DNA from 2 places in the Paraburkholderia sp. MPAMCS5 genome. Region 2 is predicted to be linked to the other one. Evidence: riboswitches for the same ligand, from Rfam matches in the RefSeq annotation. Region 2 holds a riboswitch; the other holds the start of a gene.
What was found. A riboswitch is a leader RNA that binds a small molecule or an ion and turns the genes downstream of it on or off. The one in region 2 is predicted to bind cobalamin.

Region 1 (4,911 bases), 100 kb from region 2:
ATGTAATCAAGCATCGGTGTTACTCCGGGCGAGGCGCGCGAGCGTGTCGGCGGCCTGTTCGATCGTCAGTTGGCGCGCGACGCATGGGCCGAAGCCTGGCGTGCCGTCGCGTCGATAAAGGTCGTAGCGGCCTGGCGCGACCGCGAGCAGCGTGAAGGGCGCGCAATGCGCGGCGGCGCACGAGCGCGGGCAACCGCTCAGGTGCACGTCGAGGTTCGGCGGCAGATACGTTGCGAGTTTGAGCGCGTCGGCCTTGGTGTCGGCGAGACTCTTCGCGCAGCCGCTCGAACCCGTGCACGCGATGAGCCGCGCGAGCGCGTCGGCGGGATCGCACGCGAAACCGCGCTCGCGTAGCGCGGCAAGCACGACGGGCACCGCGTGCGACGCGATGTCCGGCAGCAGCACGCTTTGCCATGGCGTGATGCGCAGCGCGCCGCCGCCATGTTGCCGCGCGATGGCGGCGAGGCCGCGCAGCGTGTTGGCATCGAGACGGCCGAGCGGCGGCTGGCCGCCCACATGCCACGTGCCCGCGCTACGTTGAGCGTGCGCGCCGAGGCGCAACGCGGCATCGGCGGGCGTGTTGCGGCGCCAGTTGACGAGCGCTGCGTCGCGCGTCAAGGGGAAATCGACATGGGCTTGTGCGTGCCGCAGGATCGCATCGGCGCAATGTGCGGCGAGCAGATGACGCATGCGCGTGGCATCGGCGGCGGCAAGGTCGAGGAACGCGTGCAGCAGCGCGCGAACCAGCGCCGGGACTTGCGCGGGCGATACCGAGGCCAGTGCGCCGCTGCCGTTTTGCACGGTCGCATCCGTTTGCGCCGGCGCGGTGGCGGGCGGCGGACAACCTGCGAGACCGAACACAAAGCGCACGTCGCCCGAGGCATCGTGCGACGCCGCGAGCCACACATCATGCGGATGATCGAGCCGCGCGAGCCGCTCGCCGCCATCCACGAGCAGCGCGAATTTCGGCGACAGCGCCGCGAAACGCGCGTCGCGTTGCAGCATCGCGAGCAGTGCGGCGCTAAGCGGCCGGGTGTCGAATAGCGCAAACGGATCGCGGCCCGCGAGGGGGCTGATCATCACGTTGCGGACGTCGTCGGCATGTTGCGCTTGTTGCGCGTGTTGCGCTTGTTGCGTGTAGGGAGCGGCGGCGCCGGCATCGTGCAACGGCCCGAGCCCGGCATCGGTCAACGCGGCGATCAACCCGGCTTCATGGCCGCCGCGCACGCCGCGCACCTGCACGTTCGCGCGATTCGTCAACTCGATGACGCCGCTCGCATGGCGCTCGCTCGCGTCTGCCATCGCCTCGGCCTGAGCCGCGCTCAACGCGCCGCCCGGCAGCTTGATCCGGCAGATGCCGCCGTCGCGCGCGGCGACGATCCGCACGAGCCCCGGGCACGCCGAGGGCCGCGGCGCACAAGCCGCGTCGGGCAAAACAGTGGTGGGCGAAGCTGGATTCAAGACGGACACCGCGGTTAGCGTCGCGCGACGGCCCGAGCATGCGTCAAGCGGCATGGCTGCGGCATCGGTACACCCCGCCCGATGTTGGCTGGCACGAACAGTCTGGCCGGCAGGTCTCCTGGCTCACAGGTCGTCGTCCGCCGCTGCCTTCCCGGATGAACCAGTGGCGCGTTGCGCAGGCGGACTCGCTGCATACAGTTGCGGGGGCAGCCGCAGCGGCACCGTATTCTCCGCTGTGTTCCCTGTTAGGCCCCGAAGGGCACCGGCGGCTGTATTATGCCTTTTTTCGAATAGCACAACGAGGCTGGACGCTTTGACCGGCGTGGCACAGCGCATGATTTGAAGATACAGAACGAGGATGGATGCATGCCGGCATGGCTGACCGTGGTGGGCATAGGCGATGACGGCTATGCCGGTTTGGGACGGTCCGCGCGGCGCGCGTTGCTTGACGCGTCGGTGATTTACGGCGGCGAGCGGCATCTGTCGATGCTGCCCGCGCGCCTCGCCGCGCGCCGCGCCGCGTGGCCGCGTCCGTTCGATCTCGCGCCCTTGCTCGCCGAGCGTGGCGGGTCCGTTTGCGTGCTCGCGAGCGGCGATCCGATGCTGTTCGGCGTGGGTGCGACGCTCGCGCGGCAGTTGCCCGCCGACGAATTGCGCGTGCTGCCCGCGCCGTCGTCCTTGTCGCTTGCGGCCGCGCGGCTCGGCTGGCCGCTCCAGGACGTCGCGACGGTCTCGCTGGTCGGCCGGCCTCTGGCTGCGCTGAACGCGTCCCTGCACGACGGCGCACGCGTGTTCGTGCTGAGCGCGGACGGCCGCACGCCCGCCGCGCTGGCCGGCTTGCTGAACGCGCGCGGCTTCGGCGCCACGCGCATGACCGTGCTCGAACATCTCGGCGGCGACCGCGAGCGGCGCATCGACGGCCGCGCGGATCAATGGTCCGCGGGCGAGGCCGCCGCGCTCAATCTGATCGCACTCGACTGCCGCGCAACCGAAGGCGCGCCGCGTCTGCCGCTTACCTGCGGCTTGCCCGACGACGCGTTCCGGCACGACGGCCAGTTGACCAAGCGCGATGTCCGCGCGATCACGCTCGCGCGCCTCGCGCCGACGCCCGGTGAATTGCTGTGGGACGTGGGCGCGGGCAGCGGCTCGATCGGCATCGAATGGATGCGCGCGCATCCGGGCTGCCGTGCGATCGCCATCGAAGGGCATGCGGAGCGCCAGCGCTTCATCGAACACAATCGCGATGCGTTGGGCGTGCCCGGCCTGCAACTCGTCGCGGGACGCGCGCCGCAGGCGCTCGAAGGACTGCCCGCGCCGGACGCGGTGTTTATCGGCGGCGGGGTGACGGCGGCGGGCGTGCTCGAAGCGTGCTGGGCGAACCTGCGCGAAGGCGGACGGCTGGTGGCCAACGCGGTCACGTTGCAAGGCGAGGCCGCGCTGGCCGCATGGCGCGAGCGTCACGGCGGCGCGCTCACGCGCATTGCGCTGGCCGACGCGCAACCGCTCGGCGGCTTCGATACGTGGCGTCAGGCGCTGCCGATCACCTTGCTCGACGTGGTGAAGCGTGCCGCCGGCCAGAGCGTGGTCAGCGGCCCACCCGCCGGTTCATCCGCCTGACCGCGATGCGTGACGAAACTCCCGAACAACCCGCGCCGCTGCGCAGCGGCTATACGACGGGCAGTTGCGCGACGGCGACGTCGCTGGCGGCGGCGCGTCTGCTGCTCGCCGGTGTCGTGAGCGACGTCGCCGAAATCGTGTTGCCGAAGGGCCAGCATGTGCCGATGCCGCTCGTGTTCTGCCGCCTGAGCGACGATGGAGCCGAAGCGGGCACGATCAAGGACGCCGGCGACGATCCCGACGTCACGCACGGCGCGGTCGTGTTCGCGCGCGTGCGGCTCGTCGCGGAGGCGGGCGTGGTGTTTCGCGCGGGGCCGGGCGTGGGCACGGTGACGCGCGCGGGACTCACGCTCGCGGTCGGCGAACCGGCGATCAATCCGGTGCCGCGCCAGATGATGCGCGAGCATCTCGCGGAACTCGCGGCCGAGCACGCGTATGGCGGCGGCTTTGAAGTGACGATCGGCGTGGAAGACGGCGAAGCGCTCGCGCTCAAGACGATGAACCCGCGGCTCGGCATTCTCGGCGGCCTGTCGATATTGGGCACGACCGGCATCGTGCGGCCGTTTTCGTGCTCGGCGTATATCGCGTCGATCCATCAAGGGATCGACGTCGCGCGCGCGAACGGCTACGCGCATCTCGCCGCGTGCACCGGCAACGCGAGCGAAGACGCGATGCGCGCGCACTACGGCTTGCCCGACATTGCGCTGATCGAAATGGGCGACTTCGTGGGCGCGGTGCTCAAGCATATGAAGCGCGCGCCCGTGGAGCGCCTGAGCGTGTGCGGCGGCTTTGGCAAGCTGAGCAAGCTCGCGGCGGGCCATCTCGATCTGCATAGCCGCAATTCGAGCATCGATCTCGAACAGCTCGCCACGTGGGCCGCAAAACGCGGCGCAAGCGACGCGCTGCAAAGCGCGATTCGCGCGGCCAACACGAGCCAGCAGGCCGTCGCGCTGGCGCATGCGCAGCAGGTGCCGCTCGGCGATATCGTGTGCGAACACGCGCTCGCCGTGGCGCGCGAGATCGTGCCGCCGCAGGTGAATGTGGAAATGTTCGCGATCGATCGTCAAGGCAATCTGATCGGAGTGGCCCGATGACGCGTGTTCTGTTGCTCGGCGGCACCGGCGACGCATTGAAGATCGCGCGGCGACTCGCGCCTCATGACGTGTACAGTCTCGCGGGACTCGGCAAGGTGCCGGACGATTTGCCCTGCGCGGTGCGCGTGGGCGGATTCGGCGGCAGCGAGGGCATGGCGCGCTTTATCGAAGACGAAGGCATCGGTCTCGTGATCGACGCGACGCATCCGTACGCTGCGCAAATCAGCGCCAACGCCGTGCACGCGAGCGGTGCGGCGCGCGTGCCGTGCTGGGCGCTGCGCCGTGCCGCGTGGCAGCCGCAAGCCGGCGACGACTGGCGCATGGTCGGCAATTGGCGCGAACTCGCGGACGGGCTCGCGCCGTTCAGGCGGCCGCTTTTCACACTCGGACGCGAACCGCTCGCGCATCTCGACGAGATTCCCGCGCATCAATTCTGGTTCGTGCGCTGTCTCGAGTCTCACGCGGATACGCCGCGCGCCCGCATCCTCGCGGCGCGCGGCCCGTTCACGCTCGAAGGCGAACGCGCGCTGTTCGCGCTGCAAGGCTTCGACGTCGTGGTCAGCAAAAATAGCGGCGGCAGCGCGACCGAAGCGAAACTCGACGTCGCGCGTGAACGCGGTTTGCCTGTTGTGATGCTGCGTCGGCCGCCACTGCCCGCAGCGGATCGCGAATTCGATAGCGTGGCCGGTCTGTTCGACGCGCTGAACGATCGACTTGAATCGTCGGCTTGAATCGTCGG
Region 2 (4,911 bases):
GCCTCGGCATTCTGCGGGCCGCCTTCGCGCAGATAACGCCATAACTGATGACACAGATCGGCATCCGCGGTGCTGCGCGCAAGCAGATTCGGGTCTTCTTGCAGATCGCCGGAAAACATCGCAAGCGTCTGCTGTTTGCGCGCGGCCAGCGCGACGACCTGCTCGATGCCGTATGGCCAATACGCTTCGCCGCCCAGATGATCGACCACCACGACACGCGCATGTTGCAGCACGTCTTCGACATAGAAATCGACGGAAGCGGGCTGCCGCAAATACGTGACGTTCGCGAGGCGCACGCTCGGAAACCCCTCGCCAAGACGAGGAAACACGCTCGCCAGCAGCGACAGCGTCGTGTCCGCGGAACTAAGCACGACGATGTCCGCAGGCCGCTGATCGATGCGGATCACGCCTTGCGTATCGTCGACGAAACCGCCTGGCGTGGTGCGCAGCAGATGCATATGCGCTTACGCCTGTTGCGCGGCGGTGTTCGACGCGACGGCGCCCGAAGCGTCAACGCGCGTTGCCGCGCCAAGCGCCGCGTCGAACGCACGTTGCAAAGCGGCTTGATCGAGATCTTCGCCGATCAGCACGAAGCGGCTTTCGCTGCCCTCGCCTGCCTGCCAGCGTCGATCGAAATAACTGTCGAAGCGGCGGCCCACGCCTTGAATGACGAGGCGCATCGGCGCACCCGGCAATGCCGCGAAGCCTTTTACGCGGTAAATCGTGTTCGCCTCGACGAGCCGCTGCAACGCGGCGATCACCGCTTCACGCGAAGGCACGTTGGCATGCACGACCATCGAATCGAATTCGTCGTGGTGATGGTCGGCGTCGTCCGCCGAACCGTGATGATCGTGACGCAAGTGGATCGTCTCTTCCGATGCCGCTTCGAGACCGAACAGCGTGTGCAGATCCAGTTGCCCCATGTGCGCGCGCACGATCTTCACTTGCGGCGGAATGTCTTCGCGGATCAACGCTTCAACCGCAATTTGCCGCGCCTCGTCGAGTAGATCGGTCTTGTTCAGGATCACGAGATCCGCCGCCGACAATTGATCTTCGAACAACTCATGCAGCGGCGACTCGTGATCGAGATTCGGATCGGCTTTGCGCTGCGCATCGACAGCAAGCGGATTCTCGGCGAACTGGCCGCTTGCGGCAGCCGGGCCGTCCACGACGGTAATCACGGCGTCCACGGTGAAACTGCTTTTGATCTGCGGCCAGTTGAAGGCCTGCACGAGCGGCTTCGGCAACGCGAGGCCCGATGTTTCGATCAGCACATGGTCGATCTGCTCGCGGCGCTCCACGAGTTTTTCCATCACCGGGAAAAATTCTTCCTGCACCGTGCAGCACAAGCAGCCGTTCGCGAGTTCATACAATTGCCCTTCGGTTTCAGCGCCGTTGTCATCGCAGCCGATGCCACAACCCTTGAGAATTTCACCGTCGATGCCGAGTTCGCCGAACTCGTTGACGATCACCGCGATGCGCTTGCCGCCCGCATGCTGAAGAATGTGCCGCAGCAGCGTGGTCTTGCCGCTACCGAGAAAGCCCGTGACGATGGTGACGGGAATCTTGCGCATCTGAGTTTGCATCGTGGAGTCCGTGCGTAGGAGTTGCACATGCCGGCCGGTGTAGTCGCGCGTGTTCGCGGCGCACGTTTGCATCGCAAGACAGGGAACGAACAACGGCATTGCCGCTAAAAGCAGGAAACGCGCAGAAAGCAGACAACGGAATCGGACATGAGGTCATGGACCGAGCGCCGCTTCCCCGCGGCGTTCGTCCTGCGTGTTCCGGCCGGTATCCGGGCTGGCGAAAGCGCCGCTTCCCCTTCCCGGACGAGTCATTTCTCGCCCAGTGGTGAGATGCCGACGCGACCTTGCGCGTGGACACCGAAGCCGGCTCCGCGGCGCCATGCAAACCATCACAGCGCCACATTTCGCTTACCGTTGCGGGGGCAGCACAGGTTGACCCGATCCGTGTCAGGCGGGCGTCCTGTTTCCCGTTTAACTGCATGCGCACGAGCGCGCACACGAGCACCAGAAGTGCGTGCGAGTGTAGGCCGCGCGCCTTCTGGCGTCAAGAAAACGCAAGCCCGGCGCGCTTATCGGACGGGGCTTGCGTGTGCTATCGTATGCGCGCGTTTGGTGCCCGCACATGCATTCGCGTGTGCAGTTAAACGGGAAACAGGCCGCGCTCGCGCGCTCAACCTGTGCTGTCCCCGCAACGGTAAGCGACCTGCGGCGCAAGGCTTTTGCTGCGCCGCGCATGCGTTTTTCAATGCCACTGTCCGACTCATTCCAGCGAATGCGGACGGGAAGGCAAAGCGCGTGAGGCCGCCAGCCCGGATACCGGCCAGACGCGGAGGCGGCCGTGCGTGTCATGCGCTCACGCCCGCCGGCAGCCGAAATCCGCGAGGGACGGATAGACCGGCGCCCAAGCACGATGCGCACCACGCGGCGAATGCGTTCGCGACCTGCGTGAGCCAGCGTGCCCGACTACGTTGCTCCGAATGACTTCGATCTCCACTGCATTGCGTTCCTTCGCCTCGCGCTCATCCGCGCCGCGCGTGTCTGCGTTCGCGGCGGCTTTACGCGCGCCTTTCATGCTGCACGCCGTTCGCGAGGCGCGATGAAACGCGCGTGGCTGATCGGCGCGGGCCCCGGCGACGTCGAGCTGATGACGCTGAAGGCGACCCGCGCGCTCGCGCAAGCGGACGTGATCCTCGTCGACGATCTCGTGAACCCGGACGTGCTGCAATTCGCGCGCGCCGATGCCGCCATCGTGCATGTCGGCAAACGCGGCGGTCATCCGTCCACGCCGCAGGAAGGCATCGTCGCGCAGATGCTCGACCATCTGCATGCGGGACACAGCGTCGCGCGCCTCAAAGGCGGCGATCCATTCGTGTTCGGCCGAGGTGGCGAAGAGCAGCGGGCGCTTCATGACGCGGGCATCGAAGTGGAAGTGATCAGCGGCATCACGGCGGGCATCGCGGCGCCGGCGGCGATCGGCATTCCGGTCACGCATCGCGATCATGCGCAAGGCGTGGTGTTCGTCACCGGGCACGGCGCGGGCAGCAACGAGCCGGATTGGGCCGCGCTCGCCGCCACGCGCATGACGCTTGTGATCTATATGGGCATGCGGCGGCTGAACGATATCGCCGGCGCATTGCTCGCGGCCGGCATGCGCGCGGACACGCCGTGCGCGGCGATTGAATCGGCGACGCGCCCCGAACAACGGCATGTGCTCGCAACCCTCGCCGATTTCGCCGATGCCGTGGCGCGCGCGCGGCTCGCCTCGCCGGCCATCGTGGTGATCGGCGGCGTAGCGTCGCTCGCGCTCGCGCGCGCGGCGGCCAGTTCATCGGGCACGCGATGAAAGCCCTGTGTGTCGGCATCGGCTGCCGCCTGCATACTTCGGCGGACGACATCGAAACGGCCGTGCGGGCCGCGCTCGGCTCGCATGCGTTCGAAGAGATTGCGCGCGTCGCTTGCATCGAAACGAAAGCGCGCGAACCGGGCTTGCTCGAGTTCTGCGCGCGGCATGCGTTGCCGCTCGAATTTTTTAGCCGCGCGCAGATTGCCGCGACGACGGTCGCGGCGCCCTCGGTGACGGTGCGCGAGCACATCGGCGTGGAAGGCGTCTGCGAGCCGTGCGCGCTGCTCGCGGCGTCGCTCCCCGTGCCGGATCGACTCTGCATGAGCACCGCCGCGCACGATCCGGCGCAATTGCACGCTGTCGCCACGGCACGCCTTATAGTCGGCAAGATCGTTCGCGGCGGCGTGACCGTCGCGATCGCATCGGCCACGCCCGCGCGCGCAGACAGCGCTAATCTCATCCAACAGGACTTTCCATGAAGACGGACCCCGAATCGCATCAACGCATGACCGAGCGCCGGCGCGAGGGGCATGAGAAAAAGCAGGCCGCCGCCACCGTCGAAAAAGGTCTGCTGATCGTCAACACCGGCACCGGCAAAGGCAAGACGACGGCCGCGTTCGGCATGGCCGTGCGCGTGCTGGGCCACGGCATGCGGCTTGGCGTGGTGCAGTTCATCAAGGGCGCGCTGCATACGTCGGAGCGCGATTTCCTCGGCGCCATCGCCACCTGCGATTTCGTCACGATGGGCGACGGCTACACCTGGAACACGCAGAACCGCGACGCCGACATGGCCACCGCGCGCAAAGGCTGGGACGAGGCGCGCCGCATGATCGAAAGCGGCGACTATCAGATGGTGATCCTCGACGAGCTGAACACCGTGCTCAAGTACGAATACCTGCCGCTCGACGAAGTCCTGTCCGTGCTGAACGCGCGCCCCGAGATGCTGCATGTGGTCGTCACCGGCCGTCATGCGCCCGATGCGCTGATCGAAGCCGCCGACCTCGTCACCGAAATGCGGATCGTCAAGCATCCGTATCGCGAGCAAGGCGTGAAGGCGCAACGCGGCGTGGAGTTCTAAGCGATGCCCGCGTGCCCCGCGCTCTTCATCAGCGCGCCCGCGTCGGGTCAAGGCAAGACCACGATCACGGCGGGTCTCGCGCGCTACCATCGGCGGCTCGGGCGGCGTGTGCGCGTGTTCAAAACCGGACCCGACTTTCTCGATCCGATGATCCTCGCGCGCGCGAGCGGCGCGCCCGTGCTGTCGCTCGATCTATGGATGGTCGGCGAAGAAGCCTGCCGTCATCTGCTCGCGCAGGCGGCGGCCGAAGCCGACCTGATTCTGATTGAAGGCGTGATGGGTCTCTTCGACGGCATGCCGAGCAGCGCGGACCTCGCCACCGCATTCGGCGTGCCGGTGCTCGCCGTCATCTCGGCAAAGGCGATGGCGCAGACCTTCGGCGCGGTCGCGTTCGGTCTCGCGAACTTCAGGCCGAACGTGCCGTTTCACGGCGTGCTCGCGAACCGGGTCGGCTCGGCGCGTCA

Region 1: it holds a riboswitch for cobalamin, as region 2 does, so the genes downstream of both, cobG (precorrin-3B synthase) here and cobW (cobalamin biosynthesis protein CobW) in region 2, are expected to answer to the same signal.

Annotation. Positions count from the first base shown of each region.
Region 1 is NZ_JAYXBK010000004.1:444,815-449,725, forward strand. It holds gene VOM14_RS12275 (precorrin-8X methylmutase) at 1-14, opposite strand, end outside; gene cobG (precorrin-3B synthase) at 7-1,470, opposite strand; cobalamin riboswitch at 1,553-1,741, opposite strand; gene cbiE (precorrin-6y C5,15-methyltransferase (decarboxylating) subunit CbiE) at 1,828-3,078, shown strand; gene VOM14_RS12290 (cobalt-precorrin-5B (C(1))-methyltransferase) at 3,084-4,172, shown strand; gene VOM14_RS12295 (cobalt-precorrin-6A reductase) at 4,169-4,903, shown strand.
Region 2 is NZ_JAYXBK010000004.1:548,240-553,150, reverse strand. It holds gene cobN (cobaltochelatase subunit CobN) at 1-458, opposite strand, end outside; gene cobW (cobalamin biosynthesis protein CobW) at 465-1,586, opposite strand; cobalamin riboswitch at 1,770-2,050, opposite strand; cobalamin riboswitch at 2,120-2,365, shown strand; gene cobA (uroporphyrinogen-III C-methyltransferase) at 2,623-3,369, shown strand; gene VOM14_RS12775 (cobalamin biosynthesis protein) at 3,366-3,848, shown strand; gene cobO (cob(I)yrinic acid a,c-diamide adenosyltransferase) at 3,845-4,447, shown strand; gene VOM14_RS12765 (cobyrinate a,c-diamide synthase) at 4,451-4,911, shown strand, end outside.